Regions from separate parts of the Paenibacillus sp. FSL H8-0457 genome, predicted to be linked through region 2. Evidence: predicted binding sites of a transcription regulator. Region 2 holds the regulator's gene; each other region holds the start of a gene.
The links. Region 2 encodes NrdR, which represses ribonucleotide reductase genes. Its sites were predicted from a motif close to AACACNATATATNGTGTT; they were not measured.
Positions count from the first base shown of each region.

Region 1 (6,123 bases), 410 kb from region 2:
GGTTTTGCGGTACTTATAGGAGGAGTGGCCGGCATTTGAGATTCGGGCTCGCTTACAAAAGTCCCCTTTCCGGGCACCCTGGTTATGATTTTTTCGTTAACCAAGCCGGCCAGGGCATTAACGACCGTAATCTTGCTTACTCCAAAACGCTCCATGAGTTCCTTTTCCGTAGGTATACGGTCTCCAACCTTCAGGACCTGCGACGATATCAAGTCGCGTATATACTCTTGAACCCTTTGATACAATGGCATTCTTTCCGTAGAGCTCAATTGAATCACCACATTTCATTCAATATGTTTAATATATACGTTACGAATGGTGCAAGCGTTTTATTCCATACTCTAATTATGGAAACAGCGGCAGCCATGGACGAGAAAATAAAGTCCTGACTGCCGCTGTTTTTTTATTGATCTATCATATTCGTTAGCTTACGCGGGAAAATCAAATTTCGGAGGGAGCTCTTCCCTACGACTTCCTTAAGAGCACTTACTATACCCGCAGTTCCCGCACGTCTTGCATCCCTCGATGTTAATCAAGGACGCCCCGCCGCAGGACGGGCACAAATCCAGCGACATGCTGCCGCCTGCGTGCGCGCCATGTCCGCCGTGGCCCGCAGCTGCCGTTGCCCCGCCTTCGCCTGCATCGGCAGGCGCCATCGTGGCTGCGACCGGTGCCGGATCATGGTCATGATCCGCCTCGGCGTTGTTGGCCACGTGCGTCTCGAGCGCCTTCGCCACGGCGTCGGCGATGGACTCGACGCGGTTCGCGCCGAAGCCGATCGCGCCGGTGCCGCCGATGCCCTTGAGGTGCTTGATCAGCAGCTCCACCTTGTTGCCGTGGTCCCCGTAACGGAGGAACAGGGAGCATACGCGGCCCAGGGCTTCCGCCATCGCGAACACATCCGATCCGGCTTTGCCGACGTTCAGGAAGATTTCGCTTGGAATGCCGTCCAGATCATTGATTGTGATGTAGGCCATGCCGAACGGCGTGTTCATTTTATAGGTTGCGCCGCGCAGCACTTGCGGACGCTTCTTGTATTGTTTATCCAGTCCGCTCTTGCTCGGCGAGGCTGTCACGGCCACGCTTGCAGCAGCCGGCTCCACGCTCGCCGTTTCCTCAGCGGCTTGGCCTGCCGCGCTTTGCTCCAGCGCCGCTTCCGCGGTAGAAGCTGTTGTCGCTTCGGCGGCTTTGTCTTCTTTTTTCTCCGTCTGCAAGACCTGCACGTCGCGGCTGCCGTCGCGGTAGATTGTAACGCCTTTGCATCCCAGATCGAATGCCAGCTCATACAGGCGTTTCGTATCTTCAACCGTGAAGTCGGACGGACAGTTCGCCGTCTTCGAGATGGAGCTGTCCACCCAGCGCTGAATCGCCGCCTGCACGCGGATGTGATCCTCGGCGGAGAGACTCATCGCGGTGACGTAATAGTCCGGAAGCTCTTCGCCCGGATGGCTGTCCAGCCAATCCTGAGCAATCGGCACGAACTGCTCGTCGAAGCCGAGACGGCTTTGACGGAAGTATTTGAAGGCAAAGTACGGCTCGATGCCCGTCGAAGTTCCAACCATCGTACCCGTGCTTCCCGTCGGCGCTTGGGTAATGACGGTAACGTTGCGGGCGCCTTTTTTGCGGACCGCTTCGGCAACTTCCGGATACACCTCGGCCATATTTTTCATGAAGCCGCTTTGCAGATACAGTTCGGCATCGAATGCCTGGAACGAGCCCTTCTCCTCGGCAATATCCGCGGATGCAAGATACGCTTCGCGCGCGATGAAGCCATACAGCTTATCCAGGAACTCCAGCGATTCCGGGCTGCCGTAACGGATGTTCAGCTTGATCATCAGCTCGGCCAGACCCATCGTTCCGAGGCCTACGCGGCGCTCTTTTTTCTGGTTCAATTCGTTTTCTTCGAAATGGTAAGGCGTCCGGTCGATGACATTATCCAGGAAACGCACGGAGTAACGCGTCGTCGTAGCCAGCTCATCCCATGCGACGTCATGATTCGCTTCATCGTAGAACTTCGACAGGTTCATCGCGGACAGGTTGCATACGCCCCAGCCCGGAAGTCCCTGCTCGCCGCAAGGGTTGGTACAGATGATCGGGTTGAAATACCAGCTGTTGGACATCTGGTTGTAGTATTCCATGAAGACCACGCCCGGCTCTGCCGATTTCCATGCGGATTCGATAATGGTGTGCCATACCTCGCGTGCTTTAACCGTTTTATATGGAATGATGCTGCGTCCGGCTTTCTTCCATTTATCCAAATCGCCGTCCCACAGCTCATCGTAATCGGGATCGGTGGTATCCGGGAACACGAGCTCCCAGTCCAGATCTTCCTTCACGGCTTTCATGAAATCGTTGCTGACGCATACCGACAGGTTCGCGTTCGTGACTTGTCCCATCGTCTGCTTCACCGTAATGAAATCCTCCACGTCCGGGTGCCAATCGTTCATCATCAGCATGAGCGCGCCGCGGCGGCTTCCGCCCTGCTCGATCAGGCCTGTCGTATAACTGAACAATCCGCCCCACGATACCGCACCGCTGGAGGATCCGTTCACGCCTCTCACGATCGCGCGCCGAGGACGAAGGGAAGACAAGTTGATGCCGACACCGCCGCCGCGCGCCATGATCTCGGTCATCTCGCTCAGGGTTTCCATGATGCCGCCCCGGCTGTCCTTCGGGGAAGGAATGACGTAACAGTTGAACAGCGTCAATTCATCGCTTGCACCCGCTCCGGCAGCAATCCGTCCGCCCGGGACCAGCTTCCAATCATCCAGAATCTCGCGGAATTTCCCGCGCCACTCTTCCTGCAGTTCCGGCGTTGCCTCAACCGATGACATGGCGGCCGCGAGTCGATCCCACATTTCTTCCGGCGTTTTCTCGATGGTTAACGTCAGCTTCTCCACATCCGACTCCACAAGCTCGCCCTTCCGTGTCTTCACGGTGACCTTGCGGCCTTCGCGTTTCACGATTTCGCCAACTTCCTTGGTCGGAAATTTAGGATCATCCTTTGTCAGCACGAGCACCACGTCGCCGACCTTGGCGTTGTTGGTGTCCGCATCCTTCCAGGCATACCGGTCCAAAAAGATCTTCTCGCTTAAACCTTCCAGCCGCTGATTCTGCATCGTACTCAAGTGCAACTACCTCCTATATAAGATATAAAATTTAAAAGATTCCCAAGTATGTGCTCACCAACAACATAACCTGTTATGTAGCCGGTCAAACATCCAAAACCACTATACACACCACATATAGTGCTATTTATTCATTATACTACACTATATATAGGTTAACTATGCCGATAATGTGAAAATTAAGCCGACAGTTCCAAGCTCCCGCGCGCAAGCTTCCGCTTTCTTCCTCTCGCTCTCTTTTTCGCTGATCCCTATGAAAAAAAGGATGAAAATATCCAATTCCAGCAGCCGTGCGCTCTATAAGGTATTCCGCGGCTGCCGAATCCGTGCAAGGTTATGAAGACTTCTTTTTTCGTCCATACTACATATACACCGCTGGCCCGGAATCTTTCATCACAGGAGGAGATCGACATGAACCAACAGCCATCTGCCGACTCAGGCATGATTTTCGACCCGCGCCTTCCCGTTCCATTGCAGATCGACCGTTCTTGGTTTGACGATCTCTCTGGCCGACTGGACAAAGGAGGCCCTTGGGGTGACTATCGTCTGGCCCAGCTTGCCGTTGAGGGCGAGAAATCGCGCCTCGTTACAAGCTTTGAAGAACTGCAGTGCCTCAAGCACCTTGGCGGTTTATCCCCGCTCCCCCATCAGACCGATACCGCAAGACGCGTTTTGTTCGAGATGTCGGGCAGAGCCATTTTGGCGGATGAGGTGGGACTTGGCAAGACGATTGAAGCCGGTCTTATTTTAAAAGAATACATCGTGCGCGGACTGGTATCCAAAGTGCTGATTCTCGTACCTGCTTCCCTGGTTCTGCAATGGGTCCGCGAGCTGAACTCCAAGTTCGGCATTCCCGCGGTCGCGCAGAAAAAAGCATATTCCTGGGGCAATGACATCGTTGTCGCCTCCATGGACACGGCCAAGCGCGATCCGCATCAGGAGATTCTGCTGAACCAGGAATACGACATGCTCATCATCGATGAAGCGCACAAGCTCAAGAACAAGAAAACATCCAATTATCAATTCATCCAAAAGCTGCGCAAAAAATACTGTCTCCTGCTCACCGCCACGCCGGTGCAGAACGACCTCAGCGAGCTCTTCAATCTCATCACGCTGCTGAAACCGGGCCAGCTTGGCGGCCAGGGACAGTTTGCCGCTAATTTTGTCGTGGATAAACGAAGACCGAAGAACCAGGACCAGCTCAAGGATGAGCTGTCCAAGGTCATGATCCGAAACCGTCGGGGCGAAGGCGAAGTGAAGTTCACGAAGCGGTCCGTCCGCAACGTGGGACTCAGCCTTTCGCCTGAAGAACAGTCATTATACGACGGCGTTACGTCCTTCGTCAAAGATCAGTATCAGGCAGCTGGGGGAAATTTAAGCAGTATGCTGTCGCTCGTCACCCTGCAGCGGGAAGTATGCAGCAGCCGGGATGCCGTCTTCGTGACCCTTGTTAATCTGTCCAAGAAGCTGCCGGAGGACTCTCCGCTGCGCGATAAAATTTGGGAGCTCGTCTATCTCATCAAGGCCATCAAAGCAAACACCAAGGCGGAAAAAGCCATCGAGCTCATTCAGCAAATGAACGAGAAGGTCATCGTGTTCACGGAATATCGGGCCACGCAGGAATACTTGCTCAATTATTTCCGCGATCACGGGCTGGTCTCCGTCCCGTACCGGGGCGGCATGAACCGCGGCAAGAAGGACTGGATGATGGACCTTTTCCGCGGCAAGGCGCAGGTCATGATCGCGACGGAAGCCGGCGGCGAAGGCATCAACCTGCAATTCTGCCACCATATGATCAACTTTGATCTGCCCTGGAATCCGATGCGGGTCGAGCAGCGGATCGGACGCGTGCACCGTCTAGGCCAGACCAATGACGTGAAGATCTACAACCTGTCGACTTCGGGAACCATCGAGGAGCATATCCTGAACCTGCTGCACGAGAAGATCAACATGTTCGAGATGGTCATCGGCGGGCTTGACGTTATCCTGGAGCGCTTCGAGAAGAAGGAAACGATCGAGAAGAGCCTGTACAAAATCATGCTGGAGTCCGGCAATGATGATGAAATCCGCCAGCGCATCAGCACATTGGGCGACTCCATTCACCATATCAAGCAGGACGTCGAGCTGGAAAGCGCGGCCGAAGAAACTCTCAGAGAGGAAGAAGCCTAATATGACCATGACGCCGCAGGAGGTGCAGCAGCACTTCATGGCCTATTTGGAAGCCACCGAATGCACCGTCATCGAAAAATCGCCCGAGCATGTCACCGTGAAACTGTCGCCGCAGGCAGACAAAATGCTCACCAACCGCCCCTATTACTGGGGGTTCGTGGAACGTACCGGGGCTCCCGCCGAAACGCTGTCGTTCAACTTCGTGTTTGATCCGGAAAAATACGACGAACGGCTCGCCAAGGCGGAAGAAGCCAAAGCCAAAACCCAGCTTAACGCACCTGCACAGGATCCGCTGCTGGCGCGCTATTACGGGAACGCCCCGGTACTGCCGATCTTGGGGCCAGGCCGGATTCAGCGGGAGAATATCGGCTACGGCAGCAGCCGGCTGGCCCAGATTTGGAATGCCTCCCGCGAAGAGGGCAAATGCGTGTATCTGTTCCAGCAGCGGGATGCAGAACCGCGTCCCCGGGGCCGTTCCACGCCTTATGAGCAGTGGCTGGGCGTCTGCTTCAAGGTGGAGTTCAGCTGCGATCTGAAGCGGGAGGAATTGTTTTTTCTCGGAATCTCGCTGTCCAGCCGCGCGATTACCGAAGACTTCCCCGCCATTCTGCATGGGCGCGAATTGACTCCACGCCTGCCCGAGAGCGTTCACGTCAGACCGGCGGCTCTCACCCTTGAGCAGGCCGTAGCTGCCCTGGAGAATCATCTGATCAACAAACTGAGCAAGCTGGATTACGATTGGGCGGCGAAAGCTAAGGAACGCCTCGAAGACGAGCTGGTGGTCATCGACGGCTACTACGAGGATTTGCTCAAAGAGCAGGACGAA
Region 1 covers NZ_CP150293.1:5,159,872-5,165,994, forward strand. The annotation lists gene MHI43_RS23050 (GntR family transcriptional regulator) at 1-251, opposite strand, end outside; gene MHI43_RS23055 (adenosylcobalamin-dependent ribonucleoside-diphosphate reductase) at 477-3,128, opposite strand; gene MHI43_RS23060 (SNF2-related protein) at 3,540-5,297, shown strand; gene MHI43_RS23065 (YqhG family protein) at 5,299-6,123, shown strand, end outside.
Region 1: a site for NrdR is predicted at 3,236-3,253, ahead of MHI43_RS23055 (adenosylcobalamin-dependent ribonucleoside-diphosphate reductase). Genes of this name have one in related genera too.

Region 2 (6,123 bases):
ACACTGAACCAATTGATTAAAGGTAAGCATATAGATCACGTATCCGTGAACCTGCCGCGGATTATCCAGCGTCCTGACGATATCGAGGCATTTGCTTTTATGTTAAAGGGCCATACCGTGGAAGGCGTGGAGCGCCGCGGGAAGTTTTTGCGGATCTTGCTGGACGGGCTGGTGCTCGTTTCGCATCTTCGGATGGAGGGGCGTTACGGGGTGTACCGAGCCGAGGAGCCGGTGGAGAAGCATACCCATGTCATCTTCCATTTCTCGGACGGGACGGAGCTGCGGTACAAGGACGTGCGCCAATTCGGAACGATGCATCTATTTGCGCCGGGGGAAGAGTTCCAGCATGCTCCCCTTGCCAAGCTTGGTTATGAGCCGCTGGATGACACGTTTACGTTCGGAACCTTCAAGGAAGTCATCGGCACCAAGAAAACGAAGATCAAGGCGGTGCTGCTGAATCAGGCATATGTGGTCGGCATCGGCAATATATATGTTGATGAGGCCTTGTTCCGGGCCAAGATTCATCCGGAGCGGAACGCGAACAGCCTGAAGGACGCCGAGCTTAAGCGATTGTATCATGCGATCGTGGATACGTTGTCCGAAGCCGTCGACGCGGGCGGATCTTCCATCAAGTCCTATGTCAACGGGCAGGGCGAGATGGGGATGTTCCAGAACAGCCATCAGATTTACGGTCGGAAGGACAAGCCATGCCATGCGTGCGGCGGCCCGATTCATAAGATCGTGGTCGGCGGACGGGGGACCCATTACTGCCCGAAGTGTCAGCCGGTCAAGAAGTAATTGAATAGGCGTGCACCCATTCCTGCTCCCCCACATATAATGTGGAACATATGTGGAGCGCATCGGCAGCTCTTCTTCATGAATGAGCAGCTTGATGTGGAGCTTTGGAGGAGGGAAAAGGGTGCTCAGTCATATTTTCTCGTCTGCCCTGCTGGCGATGGCGTTAAGCCTGGACGGATTTGGGGCAGGGGTTACATACGGTCTGCGCAAAACAAGGATACCGCTGCTGTCTGTATTGATCATCTCGCTGTGTTCCGGTTTGGTGCTTGGCGTCTCCATGCAGGCAGGCGCGCTGCTGCAGCGGTTCTTATCCCCGTCTGCGGCATCCGTGATCGGAGCTGCCATTTTGATACTGCTGGGCTTATGGTCTTTATATCAGCAGGTTCGGAGAAGCAGCGAGCCTGAAGTGCAGCCGGCATCCGCCGTGGATTCTTCCGCATCGCTTACGGAAACGCTGGGAGCCATTCATCAAGGGACACCGCGTCGTGAAGTTACCACGGCAGGCCAAGAGCAGCTTCAGCGAGCGGTATTCTCCCTTGAAATACCGAAGATCGGCGTCGTCATTCAAATTCTCCGCAGCCCGACGAAAGCGGATCTGGACGACTCCGGCAGCATCTCACCATGGGAGGCGATGTGGCTGGGGATCGCCCTGTCGCTCGATGCGTTCGGAGCCGGGCTCGGCGCAGCGATGCTGGGTTTCTCGCCGCTAGGCACCGCAGCCGTGGTTTCCTTGTTCAGCGGGATATTTCTGGTGCTGGGCATGCGGGTCGGCCTCCGTTTTGCGGCCAAGGGCGGCATGCGTTTTATCTCGTATTTGCCTGCTTTTTTATTAGTTGTCATGGGTATAATGAAGCTGTTATGAGGTGAAGTCATGAATTTCGGTTTAACCGGAGGAATTGCAACAGGCAAAAGCACCGTGTCCTCCATGTTGGCCATGAAGGGAGCGCTTCTCGTCGATGCGGATATCATCGCCCGGGAAGTGATGCTCCCGGGTCATCCGGTGCTGGGTAAAGTGACCGAACATTTTGGACAAGCGATCCTGTTTGAAGACGGTACGTTGAATCGAAAGAAGCTCGGGGAGATGATTTTCCATCATCCGGAGCAGAGAGCGGCATTGAATGAGATTACGCATCCGGCAATCCGGCAGGAAATCCGGGAACGGACGGAGGCGTATGAACGGCAGCATCCCGACCGGCTCGTGGTAGCGGATATTCCATTGCTGCTGGAGGCAAGGGAAGCCTATCCTTATCTGAAGCAGATCGCTGTTGTCTATGTCCCGCGCGAGCTGCAGCTTGCGCGTTTGATGGAGCGGGACGCTCTTACCCGGGAAGCGGCAGAGGCGCGTCTTAGCAGCCAGATGGACATTGAGGAGAAGAAGCTTCGAGCGGATATCCTGATCGATAACAGCGGCACGTTGGCCGAAACGCAGCAGCAGGTGGACAACCTGTGGAATAGGTTGGTTCAGTTATGAAGTGGCTTCGTAAAAAAAGGGTGCTGCTCCTGCTGTTCGTTTCTTTTGTAGCGCTGCTGTTCTTAAGCTCCAATTGGATGACCCTGCTGTATCCGATCCATTATAAGGATGAGATCCGCAAACATGCCGCTTATTATGAGGTCGATCCGTTTCTGGTGGCCTCGATCATCCGGGTGGAAACGAATTTCAAGCCGGGCAAGGAATCCAAGAAGGGCGCGCTGGGCATTATGCAGCTGATGCCGGATACGGCGAACTGGGCGATGGAAATGGCCAAGCTCCCGTCGGTGAACCTGCTGAGCGTAAAGAATGAAGTGGATGCGAACATCCAGCTGGGCACCTGGTACATTCAGAATCTGCACAAGGAAATGGACGGCAATCCGATTGCCGCCATCGCCGCTTATAACGCGGGCCCGGGGAACGTCAAGAATTGGATCAACAAGGGCATGTGGGACGGAACCTATGAGAACGTGAAGAGTATACCCATCGGGGAAACCCGGCATTATGTACAGCGCGTGATTTATTATTATAATCAATATACGGATGTGTATAAGGGCGGCTTCTAAAGAAAAAAAGAGCGCTGGACAGGCTCTTACATCGAGCCGCCAACACTCCTTTTTTAAGGAAGAATCAATTATTGACCGGAGTATTGACCAGCCAATTGTTGCTCGGCCAGGGTTACAAGACGCTTTGTGATGTATCCCCCGATCGAACCGTTCTCATAGGAAGTCATGTTACCTTGGTATCCGTCTTGTGGAATGGAGATACCAAGTTCTTGAGCTACCTCGTACTTCAGTTGCTCAAGAGCAGCGTTTGCGCGAGGAACAACCAGGTTGTTGGAGTTGTTGTTGCTTTGTGCCATGTTAAGTTCACCTCCTTGGGTTGGTAAAAGTATTATGTCTCGGGTCTCGCATTTTCATAACATAAAAGACAAAAGTTTTGCTGGTAAATTTTTCTGACGCCCATTAAGGGCGAATCACGCTGAATACAAAGGAAGTGAAGACAACTTATGAAGTGTCCATATTGCAGTTATGCCGGAACGAAAGTGCTGGATTCCAGGCCTGCCAACGAGAATAAATCCATCCGCCGCCGCAGGGAATGCGAGCAGTGCAGCAAGAGATTCACAACCTTTGAAATGGTGGAGGAAACGCCGCTGATCGTCGTGAAAAAGGACGGAAGCCGCGAAGAGTTCAGCCGGGAGAAGGTGCTCCGCGGTTTGATAAGGGCATGCGAGAAGCGTCCGGTATCCGTGGACCAGCTGGATATGATCGTATCGGATGTCGAGAAGGCGCTGCGCAATACCGCGGCGGCGGAAGTGGAGAGCCGCCAGATCGGGGAGCTTCTGATGGAGCGGTTATATCCGGTCGACGAGGTGGCTTACGTTCGGTTTGCGTCCGTGTACCGGCAGTTCAAGGATATCAATATGTTCATGAAGGAACTGAAAAGCCTGCTGTCCAAGGATACGGACGTCCAGGAGCTGTAAGAGCGCCACGGTTCTTAAATGACCCTGGTGCTCTTCCGGCGCTCTCATGGCGCCAAATTCTCATCATCGATAAGTGACATTATATAGAGAAGGAAAAAAGGCACTGCGCATTATCAAAAAAGTTCTGAAAAAGTGTTGACATGCCTGCTGATTTTTTATATGATATAGAAGTCGCTTACGGGGCCTTAGCTCAGCTGGGAGAGCGCATCGCTGGCAGCGATGAGGTCAGGGGTTCGATCCCCCTAGGCTCCATACGAAGAAAAACCCTTGAGAAATCAAGGGTTTTTTTGTTTTTTTAATAACTTTTTAATACTTCCCAGAAAATTTAATTATAACATGAGCGTAAATAAAGGAAGTACAACGCATCGTTGATTGTTCTTACTTTATTGTATCGCCTGTAACAGAAGTAGGGGCGGCATCTGTCGCTCGATTTGCCTTAAATCCGGAAGAGAGCAGCAAGACCAAAAATCCACCGGCGACGCCCCACAAAATCAAGGCGTTTGAGTGAGCTGCGTCCAGTCCGCCGAAGTACATTACTTCCCGTAGCCCTCCTGCCGCGAACCGCAGTGGCGTCCACGAATAGATCCAATCTCGCGTCGTCTGCGACAAGAACTCCGGAGCCATGTTCAGGAGCGGCACGGAGAAGAACATCAGCAGTACGAGCAGCGGTATTGCACGGAATCCGATCCAATTCAGCAAGGAAGATTGCAACAAGAAGAACGCCGATCCAGCCAACCATAAGAACAACCACGTCTCCCCCGCGTTCGCCAGTTCCATGCCGTACCACGACGAAGCCATCCATATGGTGAAGCACGAGGCTATGCCGACGATCGCAAGCCCCCCGATAGCTTGCAGCGCGCTGACTGTCCATCTCCTTGAACCCGCAGCGACCGCCTTCTGGCTAGCCAGGAGCAAGACGACTCCGGTCACCATGCTGCCGATCCATATAATCTGGGTAAACAAACCCGGCGCATTCCCCGCCGCATGATTCACTCCCGGTGGATGCACGACTTCCTCCTGAACGTTCACCGGTATCATTAAAGCTTTAGCCGTTTCAATGGGAATTTGCTCCGTTTGCTGTCCGATCTGCCCAAGCAGCTGCTGCAACAGTTCCCCATTGATCATGTTCATCGCTTGCCCCATTGCCTGTCTTACGACCATCGAGGCTTGGGTGTTCATACCCTCGTTGGAGATGATTCTCACATTAGGGTGAATCGGCGAGTGAGTCGCTAACGAGAGTAAACCGCTGCTCAGATCCGCCGGAATCACCATCGCTCCGTAATATTCGCGTTTATCCAGTCCTTCCCGAGCCTTTTCCTCGGAATCCACGACAGACCAGACAAACGGCATTGCCGGGCTCGAAAGCAACTTTTCCCGGATCATTTCCCCTACCGCAAACGTTTCTCCAGTCGGCAGCTCTGCCGGCTGGTCAAGGATAACGAGGGCCACCGGGACCTCCTTTGGCTTCGATCCAAGCACCGATCCCATCATCACTACCCCGAATACGGTCAACACGATCAGGACGAGCACCATTCCCAGCCACATCATTTTTTGTGTCAGCATTTTCATGATCCACTACTCCTTGTTCTTTATAATGAACATATGGTTGACTATCAACGGCAATGTTCATTTGTGAAGGGCTACCATATAATATGGCTGCATCACACGGTCACTTCATGGCAATGAACAAAAATAGCGTTGCTGCAGCAACGCTTCTGTATCTTTTTGATTACAAAATTGATTGCTCAAGTACATTCGTGAAGCGCAAGACATCACCGCACTTACATTTCGGCAATGCCTTGCGATTTAGCCACACAAATTTCAAAATCTACTGTTCGAATTTTTTCGTTTTTCTGCCGGCAGTATGGCCTCGATTACGTCCCAATGCTCAGCGATCTTTCCATCCTCTACGCGGAACAGATCGTAGAAAGCAGTATGTTGACCATCAAATAGACCTTCACTCATTGTAAGGACAAAATCGCCTTGTCCGATTACTTGGTGGACATGAGTATATTGAAACTCAATATTTCTCTCCTTCAGAGCCTGCAAAGCAGTATGAAGACCTGAAAGGCCGTCTGCAATATGCGGACTATGTTGAATGTAGTGATCTCCATCAAAGTAAGAGGCCAGCAGGTCAGGGTTCTTCCCGAGCAAGATGTTCTCAACATAGCTTTTGACAAATGCTTTGTTGGCATCCGTCTTGTCGATATCCTTAATCGTAACCGGTCCGTCAATCATCGTATGATTGCTTGGTGTCTTCTCCACCATCTCTTGCAAATTGTCCCAATGCTCGACGATGAGTCCATTCTCAAAACGGAAGAGATCAAATACGATTTTAGGGCCGTGAAAATGATATACAGAATGAAGAGCCACA
Region 2 covers NZ_CP150293.1:5,566,732-5,572,854, reverse strand. The annotation lists gene mutM (DNA-formamidopyrimidine glycosylase) at 1-798, shown strand, start outside; gene MHI43_RS24820 (MntP/YtaF family protein) at 920-1,660, shown strand; gene coaE (dephospho-CoA kinase) at 1,670-2,269, shown strand; gene MHI43_RS24810 (lytic transglycosylase domain-containing protein) at 2,266-2,832, shown strand; gene MHI43_RS24805 (alpha/beta-type small acid-soluble spore protein) at 2,901-3,128, opposite strand; gene nrdR (transcriptional regulator NrdR) at 3,276-3,749, shown strand; tRNA gene MHI43_RS24795 (tRNA-Ala) at 3,929-4,001, shown strand; gene MHI43_RS24790 (ABC transporter permease) at 4,128-5,318, opposite strand; gene MHI43_RS24785 (nuclear transport factor 2 family protein) at 5,571-6,123, opposite strand, start outside.

Region 3 (6,123 bases), 3.4 Mb from region 2:
TTCCACTGCTTGCTGAACGATATTTCCTCAGAGCAGCGGTTTGACCACATCGTCATCGATGAAGCCCAGGATTTCTCTCCGTTTCAGGTGGCTGTGCTGGATCTGTTCGTAAGAGGACATTCCTTCACCATACTAGGCGATCTGTCGCAGGGCATTCATGCGTATCGCGGCGTGCATGCGTGGGAAGAAATGAGCTCCCTGTTCAAGGAAGAGGAAACGGCTTATTTTGCGCTGACGCGCAGCTACCGTTCCACGATGGAGATCATTGAATTTGCCAATGGGATACTGGAGAAGGGGGTCGCAAGCGACCTGCTGGCCGTGCCCGTATTCCGTAGCGGCGATGCCGTTCGCCTCATTCCTTATGATGCCGCGAACGCCAGAAGGAAGGATTTGGAGCGGGCCATGGGTGCGCTCATTGCCAAGGAATACCGGACGGTAGCCATTCTCACCCGCACCTTGCGGGAAGCGAAAGAGCTGCATGAGGAGTTAAGCCCGTCCTGGCCGATGCTGAATCTGATCGATGGCAGCAAAGGAACGTATCAGGGCGGATATTCCGTGCTCCCCGTGTACTTGTCCAAAGGGCTTGAGTTCGATGCCGTTGTGGTGGCAGATGCGGACCGGGCGCATTACGCGGAGAAAGCTTGGGATGCCAAGCTGATGTATGTAGGCTGTACGCGTGCACTGCATGAGCTGTGGCTGTTGCACGGGGAGCCGCTGCCTTCGTATATCATGGCAGAGACATCAGAGATCATGGCGAGCGGTTGGCCAGCGGAGTAATCGTGCGATTGCGCAACGGCTGTCGGTTCCCGGAATGTCAATAGAGAGAATCGGAAGTCCCGCAGGGATTCACATGGCAGCATGTGTTAGCCTCTGCGGGACTTTTTTGTTGTGCAGGGGCTTGCTAGGGGTTTAACCAATCATTTGGTAGGAGGAGCCCAGATTTTCGATAAACCGGATCAAAGTCCAGACAGCAAGGATGGAACAGGCAGCGGCCAGAAGGATGAAGAGGGCCATTTTTCGCATAGGCTTTCGTTTCAATTCCATAGTCTCCCTTCGTGCATAGTGGTTAAGCGACACGCTTCATAACAAGACCTCGTCGTCGTCCTCACTCCGGATTCCCTGCCTGTACTCGTAAAGCATGATGGCTGAACGTATGAAGACATACAAGCCGAGCAGGAACTGCAGGATGAGGACGGCATACAGCAGGTTCATCGCGAGTCGCTCATCGTCGAAATATCCGGGACCGAATGTTTCTTTCAAAAGATGATGGGTACTGACATGAAGGTAGAGCCCCAGTATACTGATCGCCATATTTATTGCCGCGTTATACAATTTGCGTACGGATTTTTTGCGAGTCGTCATCACATTCTCCCCAGATCAGGCTTTTCAAACGTTTCCCTATTATATGAAACGCTTCCGGTTCGATAAAAGTTGGATATGATCAAAATCAGATGCAATATCCGAGCCATGGGACGAATGAAGCGTAGGAGAGGAACTTACCGCAGCGCAGGCACGGCGAATTCGAATATGATATGATAGAGCGTGATGGATTGGATTGAAACGACTTATTTTTGCATTGATATCAGACAAGGAAGTGTTGTCATGGATTTATTCAGTATCGGGCGTGAAGGGGACCGGGATTCCCGGCTGCTGGCCGATCGGATGCGCCCTTCGTCGCTGGATGAATATATAGGACAAGAGCATATAATCGGACCGGGCAAACTGCTCCGGCGGGCCATAGAGGCGGACCAGGTTTCGTCGATTTTATTGTACGGCCCGCCTGGTTGCGGCAAAACAACGCTTGCGCATATCATTTCCCAGCAAACGAAAGGGTATTTCGTTCGCCTTAACGCGGTGGAAGCCTCGGTAAAGGACGTCAGGGAAGTCATTGAGCAAGCCCAGAGCAACCGCAGCCTGTACGGCACCAAAACAATCCTGTTTTTGGATGAGGTGCACCGGTTCAACAGCTCCAGACAGGATGCGCTGCTGCCTGCCGTGGAGAACGGCACGATCATATTTATCGGCGCGACGACCGAGAACCCCTTTCATTACGTCAACGGAGCTTTAATGAGCCGTTCTACCTTGTTTCAGCTTCAGCCGCTGACCAAGGACCATTCCATGATTGCGATGCGGCGCGCGCTGATCGATCAAGACAAGGGTCTTGGATTCATGGATCTCATGGCCGATGAGGAAGCGCTGGAGCACATTGCAGCCATGGCGAACGGGGATATCCGGCGTGCACTCAATGCGCTGGAGCTGGCAGCGATGACGACGCCTCCGGATTCCACCGGTACGGTTCATATTACGCTCGAGGTGGCCGAGGAATCGATTCGCCGACCTACCGTGCGTGCGGACGAGTCCACGCAGTACGATGTGCTGTCCGCCTTTCACAAGAGCATTCGGGGCTCCAGCGATGCGGCGCTGTTCTGGTTTTTGTATGCGGTCGAAAAGCTCGGCATGGACCCGATGGTGTTCATCCGCCGCCTGATTGCTGCCAGCAGCGAGGATATCGGGCTTGCCAATCCCCAAGCCATGGTGCAGGCGGTAAGCGCATTGGATGCCTACCGGAACAACGGCTGGCCGGAAGCCAAGCTGAACATCGCTCAGGCGATCCTGTTCGCCGTGGAGAGCCCGAAATCCGATGGCGTTGTATCCGCTATATCCCGCGCGATGTCCGCCATGGATGAAGTGAAATCGGCGGAGGTTCCGCTGCATCTGCGCGATGCGCATTACTCGGGGGCGGTTAAGCTGGGACATGTCGGCTACAAGTACCCGCACGATTATCCGGGCCATTACGTGAAGCAGGAGTATTTGCCGAAGGAGCTCTCCCACCGGGTGTTCTATCAGGCCACGGAGCAGGGGAACGAAGCCAAGATCGCCCACAACCAGCGATTACGACGCGAAGAATAGGGTCGTACGGCGATAACGGGAATTACGGCCGCTAGCTTAATTAAATGGAGGAAATGAATGATGAAAACAGGGAAACAACGGTTTGTCATCCTGCTGCTGTCCGCCGGCCTTATGCTGAGCGGCTGTTCGGGAAAAAGCGCCCAGGAGCAGGTCGCAGGTGGACAGGCAGCCGAGGCGGCGCATGAGCACGGACATCAGACGCAGTTGTCCAACGGGGATATCCAGGAGGCGACGTCTTCGATCGATGAGCTGCCGACCTTTTTGAAGAGCCAGACCAGCGAGCTCCAAACGATTTATGCTTTGTCCGCGCAGGTGAGTGATGTCCTGAAATACATTCCTTGTTACTGCGGCTGCGGGGAAAGTGCCGGTCATGAGAGCAACCTGAACTGTTTTATCGATGAGATTCAGGAGGACGGCACGGTGGTGTGGGACGATCACGGCACCCGCTGCGGGGTGTGTTTGGACATTGCCGTGGAATCTGCCAAAATGAGCAGCGAGGGCATGAGCGTAACGGATATCCGGACCGCGATCGACGAGAAATACAGCACCGGCTATGCCAAGCCGACGCCAACCCCGATGCCGCCTGTGGAAAGTTAAATTGTTATCGGTCAAACAAGAAGGTACCCGATGGTGATCCAAGGATCGCCCGAGGTGCCTTTTTTTGTAGGGCACTATCCCCTTCGGGGTTAAGCGTAAGTGCAGCCCTATTCGATTTTAAAGACCGACCATCGTGACCTATATCACAGCATGAAACTATATATGGATGTAAATTAATGAAACAAAACTATATATAGTGTGTTAACGATAAGAAGAAGAGGAGTTGTTCCTATTCATGAAGGTCATGAAGAGAGACGGATGCCTGGTAAAATTTGAGACAAGCCGGATCGTGGAGGCGGTGGATAGAGCTTTTATGGCGGTGGAGGGTGTTTCCCGCAAGGATGCTTCCTTGCGGATTGGAGATGAGGTTGCCACTGCCACTGCGGGGATGGAACAAGTTAGCGTGGAGGAGATTCAAGATATCGTTGTGGAGCATTTGCAAAGCACGGGTTATCCCGAGGTAGCGGCTGCCTATCAACATTACAGGGAGGCCCGCGATCTGGAGCGGATGCGGCGGGGAGAGCTTTATAAGATCAGCAGGGATGTGATCGGGGTAACCGATTTGGACCTGCTGCGGGAGAACGCGAATCTGAACGGGGAATCCTTCAGCGGAAAAATGAGCCGGATCGGCTCCGAATACGCCAAATGGATGGCAAGCAAATTCATCCTGCCCACAGAGCTCTCGAGAGCGGTGAGGGATGGGTATGTATACGTTCATGACCTGGACCAGTATGCGCTGGGAACGACGAACTGCATCTTCATCCCGTTCGGCCGGTTGCTGGCCAAGGGCTTCAATACCGGTAACGGATCGGTCAGGCCGCCGCAGAGCATCATGACCGCCATGGCGCTGGTAGCCATCATCTTTCAATCCCAGCAGAACAGCCAATTCGGCGGCGTGTCCGGCAGCAAAATCGATTGGGATCTCGCGCCGTATGTCGGCAAATCGTTTCGTCGGCATTTTCGCAAAGGGCTGGCCTACTTCGGAGAAGCGGGGCTGGGAGAGGATCGGCCGTATGAACGAGCTCTTGAGGATCACGAAATATACATAGACAATGAGCAGCTGAAGGACACATATCCGCGAATATACCATTATGCCTATAATGAAACGGTGAATGAAGCAAAGCAGGCCGCGGAATCCTTGATCCATAATTTGAATACGATGAGCAGCCGGGCCGGCGGACAAATTCCTTTCACTTCGTTGAATTACGGCATGTGCACGTCAACCGAAGGAAGGCTGGTTTCCCACGCCCTGCTGGATGCCACAATGAAGGGGCTCGGCGGGGGAGAGACGCCGATATTTCCGCAGCATATTTTCCAGTGCAAGCAGGGGGTCAACCAGGCGGAAGGCGAGCCGAATTACGACCTGTTCCTGAAAGCCGTCGAGTGCTCCAGCCGCAGGCTCTACCCGAATTTCGTCAACGTGGACGCGTCGTTTAATCTCGTCTATTATAACCCGGGCGAGCCGGACACGATTATTGCCACCATGGGCTGCAGGACCCGCACGATTTCGGATCGCTTTGGGCGAAACCGCCTAAGCGGCAAGGGCAACCTGTCCTTTAATACGATCAATTTGGTCCGGCTCGGGATTGAACATGGCATCGTCCAAGGGAAGCGGGAAGTGACGGACCTGAACCGTTTCTATCAACAGCTGGATCATTATATGAGAATTGCGGTGGAGGGCTTGATTCACCGTTACGAGCTGCAGGCCGACCAACCGGCCAAAGCGTCCGATTTCATGATGAGGGAGGGCGTTTGGGAAGGCGGCGAGGCGCTGGCACCGGAGGATAAGGTGCGCGAGCTGCTCAAGCACGGCACCCTGGCGCTTGGATTTATCGGGCTGGCCGAATGCCTGAAGGCGTTGACAGGACGGCATCACGGCGAGGATGAGAACAGCCGCGGGCTGGGGATCGAAATCATCCGACATATGCGTCAATTCTGCGATGCGGCCAGTGAAAAATACGACCTGAACATTACGCTGTTTGCCACGCCGGCAGAAGGGTTATCCGGGAAATTCACGAAGCTCGACCGGCAGACCTTCGGGGTGATCGAGGGAGTGACTGACCGCGAATATTACACGAACTCTTTTCATATACCCGTGTACTATCCGATGGCCGCCTACCGCAAAATCCGTTCCGAAGCTCCTTTTCATGAGCTGTGCAACGCCGGAGCGATTTCGTATGTGGAGCTGGACGGCAACGCAAGGCAGAATACGGCTGCTTTCCGGGACATCGTGCAGTTTGCCCTGCAGCAGAACATCGGATATTTCTCCGTTAACCATCCCGTCGACCGGTGCCCGGCATGCAACTACGAAGGCATTATCGGAAGTGCGTGCCCTGGATGCGGCGCCTTGGAGGCGAATGGAAACTTCCAGCGGCTGCGGAGGGTAACGGGATATTTAACGGGCAATTATACGGAGCGCTTCAATTCGGCCAAGCAGGCCGAGGTTCGGGATCGGGTGAAGCATTTGTGAATGTGTGCGGATACATCCCCGAGAGCATCAATGAAGGCCCCGGACTTCGTGCGGTTCTATTCGTGAGCGGCTGCCGCCATGCCTGCGCCGGATGTTTTAATACGGATTCCTGGGACTTTGAAGCGGGGGAGCCCTTTACCGAAGAA
Region 3 covers NZ_CP150293.1:1,847,416-1,853,538, forward strand. The annotation lists gene MHI43_RS07965 (UvrD-helicase domain-containing protein) at 1-777, shown strand, start outside; gene MHI43_RS07970 (hypothetical protein) at 1,081-1,362, opposite strand; gene MHI43_RS07975 (replication-associated recombination protein A) at 1,603-2,910, shown strand; gene MHI43_RS07980 (PCYCGC domain-containing protein) at 2,968-3,507, shown strand; gene MHI43_RS07985 (anaerobic ribonucleoside triphosphate reductase) at 3,743-5,977, shown strand; gene nrdG (anaerobic ribonucleoside-triphosphate reductase activating protein) at 5,974-6,123, shown strand, end outside.
Region 3: a site for NrdR is predicted at 3,691-3,708, ahead of MHI43_RS07985 (anaerobic ribonucleoside triphosphate reductase). Genes of this name have one in related genera too.